DNA from 3 places in the Pseudomonas azadiae genome. Region 3 is predicted to be linked to each of the others. Evidence: predicted binding sites of a transcription regulator. Region 3 holds the regulator's gene; each other region holds the start of a gene.
The links. Region 3 encodes FliA, which starts transcription of late flagellar genes. Its sites were predicted from a motif close to CTAAAGTTTNNNNNNNNNNNGCCGNTAA; they were not measured.
Positions count from the first base shown of each region.

Region 1: a site for FliA is predicted at 2,330-2,357, ahead of KVG91_RS27900 (methyl-accepting chemotaxis protein). Genes of this name have one in related genera too.
Region 2: a site for FliA is predicted at 2,043-2,070, ahead of KVG91_RS28220 (methyl-accepting chemotaxis protein). Genes of this name have one in related genera too.

Region 1 is NZ_JAHSTY010000002.1:1,435,565-1,439,775, forward strand. Features, by position in the region: partial or broken gene KVG91_RS28120 (methyl-accepting chemotaxis protein) at 1-276, shown strand, start outside; gene KVG91_RS22930 (DUF1810 domain-containing protein) at 295-723, shown strand; gene KVG91_RS27900 (methyl-accepting chemotaxis protein) at 734-2,230, opposite strand; gene KVG91_RS22940 (TonB-dependent siderophore receptor) at 2,398-4,211, opposite strand, start outside.
Region 2 is NZ_JAHSTY010000002.1:225,618-229,828, forward strand. Features, by position in the region: gene KVG91_RS17420 (DUF6124 family protein) at 7-216, shown strand; gene KVG91_RS17425 (MFS transporter) at 434-1,660, opposite strand; gene KVG91_RS28220 (methyl-accepting chemotaxis protein) at 2,114-3,739, shown strand; gene KVG91_RS17435 (response regulator) at 3,750-4,211, opposite strand, start outside.
Region 3 is NZ_JAHSTY010000001.1:1,012,373-1,016,583, forward strand. Features, by position in the region: gene KVG91_RS04450 (chemotaxis protein CheA) at 1-906, opposite strand, end outside; gene KVG91_RS04455 (protein phosphatase CheZ) at 918-1,706, opposite strand; gene KVG91_RS04460 (chemotaxis response regulator CheY) at 1,725-2,099, opposite strand; gene fliA (RNA polymerase sigma factor FliA) at 2,269-3,009, opposite strand; gene fleN (flagellar synthesis regulator FleN) at 3,006-3,839, opposite strand; gene flhF (flagellar biosynthesis protein FlhF) at 3,945-4,211, opposite strand, start outside.

The DNA of each region.
Region 1 (4,211 bases), on a different contig from region 3:
CGCGCGGGCGAGCAGGGCCGAGGTTTCGCGGTGGTGGCGGATGAGGTTCGACAACTGGCCGGGCGCACCAGCACGGCGACGGAAGAAATCGCTTCGGTTGTGCTGCAGAACCAGAAGCTGGTGGACGAGACCGTCGCCGAGATGGCCAACAGCAAGTCCCAGGCCGAGCAAGGCCTTGAACTGGCCACGCAAGCCGGCCAGGTCATTGTCGAAATTCAGGACGGCGCAAAGAAAGTCGTCGACGCAGTGGGCAGGTTTGCCACCCAGGTGGCTTAGCCAGGAGGAGAACCAGCCATGCCCGACCGGTTCAATCTGTCGCGTTTTGTCGAGGCCCAGCGCCCGGTGTTCAGTCGCGTCATGGCCGAACTGCACGCGGGGCGCAAGACGAGTCACTGGATGTGGTTCGTCTTTCCGCAAGTGCAGGGGCTCGGTCGTTCCGAGATGGCCCAGCATTTCGCTATCTCTGGCGTGGCCGAGGCACGCGCTTATCTAGAGCACGAGGTGCTCGGCCCAAGGCTCGAAAGCTGCGTCAAGGCGGTTCTGCAACACCGCGGAACAAGCACCGGGCAGCTATTCGGCACGCCCGATGACTTGAAGTTTCGCTCTTGCCTGACGTTGTTCATGAGCGTCCAGACCGAGTCCACTGTGTACCAAACGGCACTGGATCAGTTTTTCGACGGTGAACCGGATCGCAAGACACTCTTGTTGCTTGAGGCAGGATAAGCAGGGCGCATCACGCTTGATGAAAGTGCTTGCCCAGCGCATCCAGCCGCACGGCAATCGGCGGCAAGCGCTCGCTGCTGCGGGCAAGGGTTTCGACGTCATCGGCCGTGCTTTGGGCGATGCTCTGCACCGACTGCAACCGCCCGACAATCTCCAGGTTGGCCGAGGTCTGCTCGCGCGTAGTGGTCACGATCCGTCCATTCAGGTCGTTGATGTGCGTGATGTCGTCGCCTACTGCTCGCAGCATGTCCACCGCCATCTGGCTATCTTCCACGCAGCGCTCCACGCCCTGGCGGCTATCGTGCATGGCGTCGACGGCTTCACGGCTGCCTTGCTGCAAGCCTTCAATGATGGTTTTGATTTCCTGGGTGGACACCGCCGTGCGTTGCGCCAGGCTGCGCACTTCGTCGGCAACCACGGCAAAGCCGCGGCCTTGCTCGCCGGCGCGGGCGGCTTCGATGGCGGCGTTGAGGGCGAGCAGGTTGGTCTGGCTGGCGATGCTGCTGATCACTTCAAGCACGCTGCCGATCTGTTCGGCCTGCGCGGCCAGGCCTTGCACGGTCGCGTGGGTGCCGTTCAGGCGTGACGCCAACTGAGTGATTTCCTGCTGGGCGCGGCCGACGCTTTCCTGGCCACGCAGGATCTGCGCGCTGGCCCTGTCGGCGCGATCCACCGCTTGCTCGACGTGCACGGATATGTGGCCCATGGCGTCTTCCATGCGCTGCATCGAGCCGGTCATCTGGGTGATTTCCACCAGTTGATGGCGCGCGCCTTGTTCCAATGTGCCGCTGGCGCTGGCCAGCTCTCGACCGAGCTCGCCAAGGCCCTGGGAGTCGCGGGCGACGCCATCGATCAGGTGGGTGATCTGCTGCAGGAAGTGATCAAAACGCTTGGCCAGCGACACATGCGCCTTGCCTTCGCCTTGGTTGGTTTGCGCGCTGACCTGGGAGGTGACCGCGAGCATTTTCTCGAGCATTTCCTGGCTCTCGACCGCTTCGGCCTGGCTGTGCACGGCGAGGTAGAGCAGGGCGACGGTTTCCATGACCACGTAGAACGCGTGGACGAAGACCATGGTCCAGCCGCCATGGTGCTCCATCACAAACACCGGGAATCCCTGATGTTGCAGAGCATGGAATACCACGTGGTGCACGGCGATGGTGGCCGCCGCGACCAGGATCGGCAGCCAGTCGCGATAAAACGTCAGCACCGCCAACAGCGCGAAAATACCGAAGTGGGCTTCGATCACACCCTGGGCCTGGTTGATATGCAGCGCCGCCATGACCATCAGGCCGGCGCCGAGGACGCAACGCATCACACGGGTTCCACCGATGGCGCGGTAGAGCGCGGTCAGCACCAGGCTGGTGCCGCCGCCCACCATGACGGCCTGCATCAGCGTGTCATGCCAGAACCCCAGCCCCAAGGAAAACAGGAACATCAGCCAGATCAACGCCAGCATGATGCGGTCGGCTTTGCGGTAGTGTTCGAAAAAACGCGTGGGGGTGGGCATTCACACTTACTCCATGGGGGCTGGCCGAAACAAAGCGAGGGCAGGGTGGAGCGAATCGGTGTTTTTGGTTTTTTTATTGGAATCATGGATGCCAACCGTATATCGGCATCAGAGGGCAGGACTTTAGAGGCGGCTACCTGGGAGGGTAGCCGTTGATGGGGCTGGGGTCAGAAGCTGTATTTTGCGGTGAGCATCATGTTGCGCGGGTTGCCATAAGCGTCGCCGCCATAGCTCACGGAGTTGGCAATGGTCGAATAGTACCGACGGTCGAAGATGTTGTTGGCGTTGAGCTGCAGGTCCAGGTGGTCGTTGACCTTGTAGCCTGCCATCAGGTCGGTGACGGCATAGGCGCCTTGCTTGATACGGTAGCTGCCGCCGTTGGCCAGATCGAGGTCGTTGTACATGCGGCTCTGCCATGAGACGTTGCCGCCTACGCGGAGTTTTTCCAACGGGCCCTGAAAGTGGTAGCTGGTGGTCAGCTTGAACAAGTGCTCCGGGGTATCTGTATCGAATTGCTTGTTGACGTTCTGCGGGTTGGCTTCATCTTTTATGGTGTGCGTACGCGCATAGGTGTAGCCGCCGCCGACCTGCCAATGCTCGGTCAAGGCGCCTTGCAGTTCGAAGTCGATGCCCTGGCTGCGGATCTCGCCCGAGGCTTGCGAGCAAGATGCCTGCGGACAGTTGGGCACGGTCACCCCCACGGCACGGTTTTCCTGGTCGACGCGGAACAGCGCCACGCTCGCATTCAGCGCGCCCCCCAGGTATTCGCCCTTGATACCCACCTCGTAGTTTTTGCCGATGATGGGCTTGAGCGGAGTACCGGAGGTATCCTTTTCGCTTTGTGGCGTGAAGATGTCGCTGTAGCTGACATAGACCGAATGATAGTCGTCCAGGTCGTAGATCAGGCCCGCGTAACGGGTGAGATTGCGGGTGACCTTATAGTCGCCGGTGTCGCTGCCATGGGCATCGTAGTCATACCAGTCCAGACGCGCGCCGAGGATCAGCTTCAACGGATCTGCCAAACTCAGGCGCGTAGTGACATAGAGGCCGTCCTGGGTCGTGACGTCGCGGTCATTGGTGGTGTGGGTGAAATCCGGCTTGCCAGCAGTGAGTGGCCAGTTGAGGTTGTACGGGCTGTAGTTGTGGGTGGTCATGTCGTAGATGCGCCGGCTGGCGCCCACCACCACCTCATGGGTACGCCCGAACGCTTGGAAGGGCCCGCTGGCAAACGCGTCGACACCCGCCTGGTTTTCATCGTAGGCCGCCTGGTAGACCGTGCGTGCCGGTGTGTTGGCAACCCAGCGGGACTGGTAGGAGCCGGAGAACAATGCGTTTTGTTCGGCGTAATTGGCGTTGACTTGTAGCTTCCAGTCATTGGCCAGGCGTTGACGCAATTCTGCGAACACCGTGTTGATTTCCTGGTCTTTGTTTTCCCAGTCGGTGCCGGGGTTGTAGGAGCGCGGCAGGTTCAGGTGATGGCCGTCCTGGCCGACCATCGATGAACCCCAGAAGTAATTGGTCTTGTCCTTCTGGTTCGAGAAGCCAAGGGTCAGGGTGGTGTCTTCGCTCAGGTCGGCTTCGGTAACAGCATAGAACAGGCCGTGATATTCCTCGGCGTTGTCGATGAAGCTGTTGGCATCGCGATAAGAGGTCACGACGCGCCCGCGCCACGTGCCGCTGTCATTGAGCGGGCTGGACGCGTCCAGCTCGCCGCGATAGTCGTCCCAACTGCCGGCGGCGCCGGTGAGGGTGACTTTCTGCTCGTTCAGTGGCCGTTTGCGTACTAGATTAATGGCAGCCGAAGGGTTACCCGCGCCGGTCACCAAGCCGGTAGCACCGCGCACGACTTCGACCCGATCGAACATCGCCAGGTTCGGCTGTGCACCCACCGAAACACCGTTATAGCCGCTCGGGATGCCGTCATACATGAGGTTGTCGATGTCGAAACCGCGCGAAGTGTAAGACTGTCGGCCAGGACCGC
Region 2 (4,211 bases), on a different contig from region 3:
GCCAAGATCTTTTGCGTAGCCGATGATGTCGGCACCGAAGAAGCCCTGACAAACGCCTCCGAAATTCTCTCGTCCGCTCTCCAAACTGCCTACCAATGCGCTGAAGATCCAGACAGCAGGCAGTCACCCGTGATCATGGCCTTGGCTCAATTGATCGAGAACGCCCAGGCATTGGTGGATTCAGTCCTGGAGCGTGCTTTCCCTACAGCCGGATAAACACTTGCTCCTGAAACAGAAAATCCTGCTGAGCTCAACGCTCGGCAGGCTTTGTAGTGAGCGGGCTTGTCCCGCGCTGGGTGGCGAAGCCGCCCCAATAAAGACAGCGCCGAGTACCAGATAGAACCAAGTCGCCTGGTTTGGGGCCGCTGCGCAGCCCAGCGCGGGACAAGCCCGCTCACTACAGGGAGCATTTTGAGCCTTTGGAGGACATGGGTCAGGCCGGCTGCGCCACCATGCGATTGCTGATGTTACGCCCCAGCACCAACACCGTGACAAAACCCACGCCCACCAGCGCCGTCGCCAGGCTCAACAACACTGAGGTGCCCAGGTGGTCGACGATCTGCCCACCAAAGAACGACCCCAGCGCGATAATCACCTGGAACAACGCAACGAACAGCGGCATGCCACGTTCCACATCCTTGGGCGCGACCACGAACATCCAGATACTGGCGCATGCCGGGAAGGCGCCGAAGGCGAAGCCCCATAGCGCGATCAGCATCGTGGCGCCGATCATGCCGGTGGCGAAGTAGGGGAACAGGGCGGTGCTGGTGCCGATCATCAGCGCGACCAGCAGCAGGGTGTGACGTACGCTGCGGTTGGCGGCGAAACCGGCGAAAATGTTACCCGCGACCCCGGCCACGCCAAACATCAGCAACAGCGAACCGATCGTCGGCCCGTCGAAGCCGGCGCTGTTCTTGAAGAACGGCGCGACATAGGTGTAGGCGGCAAAGTGCGCGAGGCCGATCAGCAATACGGCGATCAGCCCAACCCGAGCGCGTGGGTTGATAAACAACGCCGGCAGGTCTCTGACAAGAATGGCTTTCTCCGGGTGGAGCCGAGGCAACAGGAATACCTGCGCGAGCAGGACCGGTATCCCCACCAACGCGGTGACCAGGAACGTCATGCGCCAGCCCATCAGGCCGCTCAGCCAGGTGCCGACGGGGACGCCCAGTACGGTGGCGAGGGTGACGCCCATCATGATGATCGAGGTGGCTTTGGCGACGTCCACGCCCTTGGGCGCCAGGCGGCCGCTGAGGGCGATGGCGGTCGCCCAGAAACCACCGATGCTGATGCCCAGCAACACGCGGCCGAACAGCAGCAGGCTGAAGTCGCTGGCGAAGGCCACGACCAGGTTGGCGATGATCATGACCAGCGTCAGTCCGATCAGTAGATAGCGGCGATCCATCTTGCCAATGACTACAGACAGCAGCGGCGCGGCGAGGGCGGCCATGATGCCGGGCAATGTCACCATCAGGCCCGCGTGGCCGGCGCTGATGCCGAGGTCGCTCGCAACGTCGTTGAGCACGCCTACCGGCAGAAACTCGCTGGTCACCAGGGCGAAGGCGCCCACGGCGACCGAGAGGATCGCCAGCCACTGCTGTTTGACACTCTGTTGATTATGTTCGGGAAGGCCGCGAGGGGCCTGGGTGGCACTTGGCATGGAGTCAGGTTCCGGGGTGAACGTCGCCTGAAGCCAGGCGAAGGGGAGGGAATTTGGAGCCGATTATAGAAACCTGTTGTGGTAATTGAGCAGGCGCTCGGTTCGATAGTAATCATCAGTGCAATCGATGCGACGCTCAATCGCAGTCGTCAATGTCGGGATATTAGCTGATCAAACTGCAGCTTGGTCGGAGTACGCACGGAACTCTATGTGTTAGACATCAATCCCTTCAAGGCCCCCGTAGAAGGACGCGTCTGTTAACTACGTCAGGCAAATCTTCAAATGTGCGGTGCTCTGCGTGCTTATCGAACACTCAAAGGGTGCCAGGGATGCGTCGGTTTAAAATTCGAAAGAAACGATCAGTATTACTTTCTGCCATTCGCTAAAGTCCCGCCCCCGCAGGCCGAAACCCTCTCATACGACGTCATATCCCCAATAAGAGATCCTCCCGAAATGTCCCTTCGCAACCTGTCCATCGCTCGCCGTGCGGGTCTGGGTTTTGCCTTGATCGCTTTGCTTGTAGCCCTGCTGGGTTTTTTTGCGCTGTCGAATATGGCGAGCATCCGCGCCAGTGCGGTGCAGGTTGAAAGCGGGCTGGTGCCCAAGATGCGGCTGGTGGCGGACATTCGCGAAATCATGCTGCGCATTCGGACGATCTCGTTGCGCATGGCGCTGGACCCGAACCCGGCGAGCATCCCGCAATACCGCAGCCAGATGGACACCCGCAGCCAGGACCTGACCAAAAGGCTGGCCGAACTCGATGCGGTCATCGATACCCCGCAAGTGCGCGCGCTCTACGATCAATTCCAGGGTTCGCTGCGTCAGTACCAGCAGGGGTTGGCCCAGTCCTTTGTTCTTGCCGACAAGCAGCAGGGCGCCGAGCTCAACAAGCTGTTGCTGGTGGACATGAAAACCGTGATCGATGGCTCCGGTGCGCAGCTCAATGCCCTGGCTGACTATTACAACGCGCAGATCAACCAGCAGGGCCAACTGGCCGAGTCGCAGTACAGCCGCTCGCGCACCATGGTGTTTGGCTTCGTACTCCTGGCCGCTTTGAGCACCGTGGCGCTGGCGTGGCTGCTGACGCGCAGCATTGTCGGTCCGCTGAGCCATGCGGTGAGGGCTGCCGAGAACGTGGCTCAAGGCGACCTGACGCAGACGGTGGACGTGACCGGTGACGACGAAGTGACGCGGCTGCTGGTTGCCCTCAAGACCATGCAGGCCAACCTGCGCGGGACCTTGCAGTTGATCCGCCAGTCGGCGGGGCAGATGGCCTCAGCCGCCACTGACCTCAATGGCATCACTGACCAAAGCAGCCGCAGCCTGCAAAAGCAGACCGCCGAAATCGAACAGGCCGCTACCGCCGTCAACGAGATGACCTCTGCCGCCGATGAAGTGGCGCGCAACGCAGTCTCCACCTCAGAGTCCACGCGTGTCTCCAATGAAACGGCGCGCGAAGGTCAGCATCGCGTTGGCGAAACCGTCAGCGCCATCCAGGCCCTGAGCACGAACATAGGTGAAACCTCGACGCTGGTGCAGAACCTCGCCGAACAATCGCGTGATATCGGCAAGGTGCTCGACGTGATTCGCTCCATTGCCGAACAGACCAACCTGCTGGCCCTCAATGCCGCCATCGAGGCTGCGCGAGCCGGTGAGTCCGGGCGCGGCTTTGCGGTGGTTGCCGACGAGGTGCGCGCATTGGCGCACCGTACCCAGCAATCCACCCTGGAAATCGACCAGATGGTCACAGCGATGCGCACAGGCTCGGATCACGCGCTGACTTCAATGCAGTCGAGTACCCAGCGCGCCACCGATACCCTGGCCTTGGCCGAAGGGGCGGGTGGCGCGTTGAGCCAGATCACCGACTCCATCGATCAGATCCACCAACGTAACCTGGTGATTGCCAGCGCTGCGGAAGAGCAGGCGCAAGTGGCCAAGGAAGTCGACCGCAACATCGTCAACATTCGCGACTTGTCTGCCCAGTCCTCGTCCGGCGCCGGGCAGATCAATGGATCGAGCCGCGAACTGGCGCAGTTGGCGGCTTCGCTGAATGAAGCGGTGGCGCGGTTTCAGCTGTAATCAGCAGCGCTCAGGACTTCGCCTCCAAGCCCTGGCGAATCTTCTCAAGCAGTTCATCGATGTGAAACGGCTTGGTGATCAGGTCCATGCGTTCACCCAGGAAGTTTTGCCGATTCGCTGCATTCTCGGCGTAGCCGGTCATGAACAGGATCGGCAAATCGTTGCGCAGGCCACGGGCGAAGTCAGCCAGTTCGCGGCCGGTCATGTAGGGCAGGCCGACATCGGTGAGCAGCAGGTTGATCGTCAGGTCGGTCTTCAAGATTGCGATCGCTTCGTCACCGTCGGCCGCCAGGCTGCACTGGTAACCGGCGTCTGCCAGTACTTCGGCGACAAAGCTGCGCACCGAGGGCATGTCTTCGACAATCAGTATGTGTTCACCATGGCTTTTGCCTGGCTTGGCCAGCGTCCTGGTGGCCACCGAGGCCGGACCGTCCGCGGCCGGCAGCATGATCGTCACTTCAGTGCCCTGGCG
Region 3 (4,211 bases):
GCTGAACTTGCCCTTGCCGTGCAATTCGTCCAGCAGCGACTCGAACTCATGATCCGAAATCAGGCCATCGCCAGCCGGGGCGGCACCGGCAGCGGCAGGCGCTGCAGCAGTGGCACTAGCAGCCGTGGCGGCGACCTTCGGCAAGGCGTCGGCCACGAAAGTGCCCTTGCCATGCAGTTGGTCGAGCAAGGCTTCGAATTCGTCATCGGTAATGTCGGTGCTGGCCTTGGCGGCCGGCGCATCCGCAGCGGCGGCAGCGGCAGCCGCAGGTGCCACGGCGTCGGCCGCAAACTGGCCTTTGCCGTGCAACTGGTCGAGCAGGGATTCGAACTCTGCGTCGGAGATGTCTTCGCTGGTCGGTGCCGCGGCCGGCGCAACGGCGGCCGGTGCTTCTGCCTCGGCCTTCACTGCGCTGAGGGAGTTGAGCAGTTGCTCGAACTCACTGTCGGTCACATCCGGCTCGGCTTGCACTACAGGCTCGGGCTCGGCTTGCGCCACCGGCGCCGCGGACACATCGGCAGGCTCTGCATAGCGCGCCAGGGCGGCCAGCAGTTCCGGGGTGGCGGCGGTAACCGGTGCACGTTCACGCACTTGGCTGAACATGCCGTTGACCGCATCCAGTGCTTCGAGAATCACGTCCATCAATTCCGAGTCAACCTGACGCTCACCCTTGCGCAGGATGTCGAACACGTTCTCGGCGATGTGGCAGCACTCCACCAGCTCATGGAGCTGGAGGAAGCCGGCGCCCCCTTTTACAGTGTGAAAACCGCGAAAAATTGCATTGAGCAGGTTCGCATCATCCGGTCGGCTTTCCAGCTCGACCAGTTGTTCGGACAGTTGCTCTAAAATTTCGCCGGCCTCTACAAGGAAATCCTGAAGGATTTCTTCATCGGCGCCGAAGCTCATGGGTGTGCTCCTTAGAAGCCTAAACTGGATAACAGGTCATCGACATCATCTTGACCCGATACAACGTCTTCACGTTTATCGGCATGAATCTGCGGACCTTCACCCTTGGCGAGATGTTTTTGTGGATCTTTTTCCGAGAGGATCGCTTCGCGGTCATGTTCGATGCCTGCAAAGCGGTCGACCTGGCCTGCCATCAGCACTAATTTGAGCAAGTTGCTTTCCACTTCGGTGACCAATTGGGTCACACGTTTGATCACCTGGCCGGTGAGGTCCTGGTAATCCTGGGCGAGCAGAATGTCGTTGAGGTTGCTGGAAACCGTGCGGTTTTCCTGCTCGCTGCGTGACAAGAACCCTTCGACCCGACGCGCCAATTCACGAAATTCTTCAGCCCCGACTTCGCGGCGCATGAAGCGGCCCCAGTCAACGCTGAGCGCCTGGGCTTCGGTGGCCATGCCATTGACCAGGGGCGTGGCGTTTTCCACCAGGTCCATGGTGCGGTTGGCCGCCGCCTCGGTCAGCCTGACCACATAGGACAGGCGTTCGGTGGCATCGGTGATTTGCGAGATTTCTTCGGCCTGGGGCATATGCGGGTCAATCTGGAAATTGACGATCGCACTGTGCAGCTCGCGCGTGAGCTTGCCCACTTCCTGGTACAGGCCGCGGTCACGGGTCTGGTTGAGCTCATGGATTAACTGCACCGCGTCGCCGAACTGGCCTTTTTCAAGGCTGTCGACCAACTGGTGAGCATGCTTTTTCAGGGTCGACTCAAAGTCGCCCTGTGACGTTTCTTTATGCTCCATAGCTCCCCCGCGATGGCATTAGCCGTGGATGCGTTCGAAGATTTTTTCGATCTTCTCTTTCAAGGCCAATGCAGTGAATGGCTTGACCACGTAACCGTTTACCCCGGCTTGGGCGGCTTCGATGATCTGCTCACGCTTGGCTTCGGCGGTTACCATCAACACGGGAAGGCTGCGCAGTTTTTCGTCGGCGCGCACGTGGCGCAGCAAGTCGATACCGGTCATGCCAGGCATGTTCCAGTCCGTTACCAGAAAGTCGATGCTCCCGCTGTTGAGGATCGGAATCGCCGTAATGCCGTCGTCCGCCTCGACCGTGTTAGTGAACCCAAGGTCACGCAACAGGTTTTTTATGATCCGCCGCATCGTTGAGAAGTCATCAACGATGAGGATTTTCATGTTCTTGTCCAATTCGACCTCCAAGCAGTCTTAAACGCGCCCAGCACCTGGACGCGCCATTTCAATCAACAGGCATTACACAAAAAGGACTGCCGGGGGCTCCACGGGCCGAACCCGCGAAGGCTCGGCGCCCTCGCGGTATCGTCTGCAGTGCCCCCCACACTGCCTGTCAGCGCGCTCGCCACTCTCCCAAACGCCCCCGCAAGCGGGCTGCGCACTGGCTATGCAACTGGCTGACCCGCGATTCGCTGACCCCCAGGACCTCACCGATTTCCTTAAGGTTCAGCTCTTCGTCGTAGTACAGCGCCAACACCAGCCGCTCACGCTCCGGCAAATTGGCAATCGCGTCCGCCAACGCTCCCTGGAAGCGTTCATCTTCCAGGTCGCGCGATGGCTCCATATGAGCGCTCGCGCCGTCCTCGTGCAGCCCTTCATGCTCGCCGTCCTGCAACAGGTCGTCGAAACTGAACAGGCGGCTGCCCAAGGTATCGTTCAAAATCCCGTAATAATCGTCGAGACTCAATTGGAGTTCGGCCGCAACTTCGTGATCTTTAGCGTCGCGACCGGTTTTTGCTTCAATTGCGCGAATTGCGTCACTGACCATGCGCGTATTGCGGTGCACCGAACGCGGCGCCCAATCACCCTTGCGCACCTCGTCGAGCATCGCGCCACGGATACGGATCCCCGCATACGTCTCGAAACTGGCGCCCTTGCTCGCGTCATATTTGGTCGACACTTCGAGCAGGCCGATCATGCCGGCCTGGATCAAGTCTTCGACCTGGACGCTCGCGGGCAGGCGTGCCAACAGGTGATAGGCAATGCGCTTGACCAAGGGCGCGTAGCGCTCGATCAACTCGCCCTGGCTGTCACGGGCGGATTTCTTGTAGGCGTTGTAGCCGTTCGCTGTCATAGCACCGGTCCTGCGCTCGTCTGATGCACCAATCGCTCGACGAAAAACTCCAGATGCCCCCGCGGATTGGCGGGCAACGGCCAGGTATCGACCTTCTGGGCAATAGCCTTGAACGCCAAGGCGCATTTGGAACGAGGGAACGCTTCGTAGACCGCACGCTGCTTTTGCACAGCCTTGCGCACACACTCGTCGTAGGGAACTGCGCCAACGTATTGTAAGGCGACATCGAGAAAGCGGTCCGTGACCTTGGTCAACTTGGCGAACAGGTTGCGCCCTTCCTGCGGGCTCTGGGCCATGTTGGCCAGGACGCGGAAGCGGTTCATGCCGTAGTCACGGTTAAGCAGTTTGATCAGGGCGTAGGCGTCGGTGATCGAGGTGGGTTCATCGCAGACCACCAGCAACACTTCCTGCGCGGCGCGCACAAAGCTGACCACGGACTCGCCGATCCCGGCGGCGGTGTCGATCACCAGCACGTCGAGGTTGTCGCCGATATCACTGAACGCCTGGATCAGGCCGGCATGCTGCGCCGGGCTCAGGTGCACCATGCTCTGGGTGCCGGAGGCGGCCGGCACGATGCGGATGCCACCCGGGCCCTGCAACAGCACGTCGCGCAGCTCGCAACGGCCCTCGATCACGTCGGCGAGGGTGTGCTTGGGCGTCAGCCCCAGCAGAACGTCGACGTTCGCCAGCCCCAGGTCAGCATCCAGCAGCATGACGCGGCGGCCAAGCTCTGCCAGGGCCAGGGACAAATTCACTGACACGTTAGTTTTCCCGACGCCACCTTTGCCGCCGGTCACCGCGATCACCTGTACGGGATGCATGCTGCCCATTTTATTTCTTTACCTTGTCTTGCTTAGACGCAGGCTACATGGCTTGGCCGCGTGAATCGCTTGCAGACCATCGATGTAGATACATTTCACGGTGTTCATCCTGACTTATCCCACCCGTTTTGCCGGGTTGTGGTAAAGGTCGGCGAACATATCGGCCATCGCTTCCTCGCTAGGCTCTTCTTGCATTTGCACGCTGACTGCACGGCTGACCAATTGATGACGGCGCGGCAGATGCAGATCATCCGGGATCCGCGGGCCGTCGGTCAGGTAGGCGACCGGCAATTCATGACTGATGGCCAGGCTCAGCACTTCGCCCAGGCTCGCGGTTTCATCGAGTTTGGTGAGGATGCAACCGGCCAGGCCGCAGCGCTT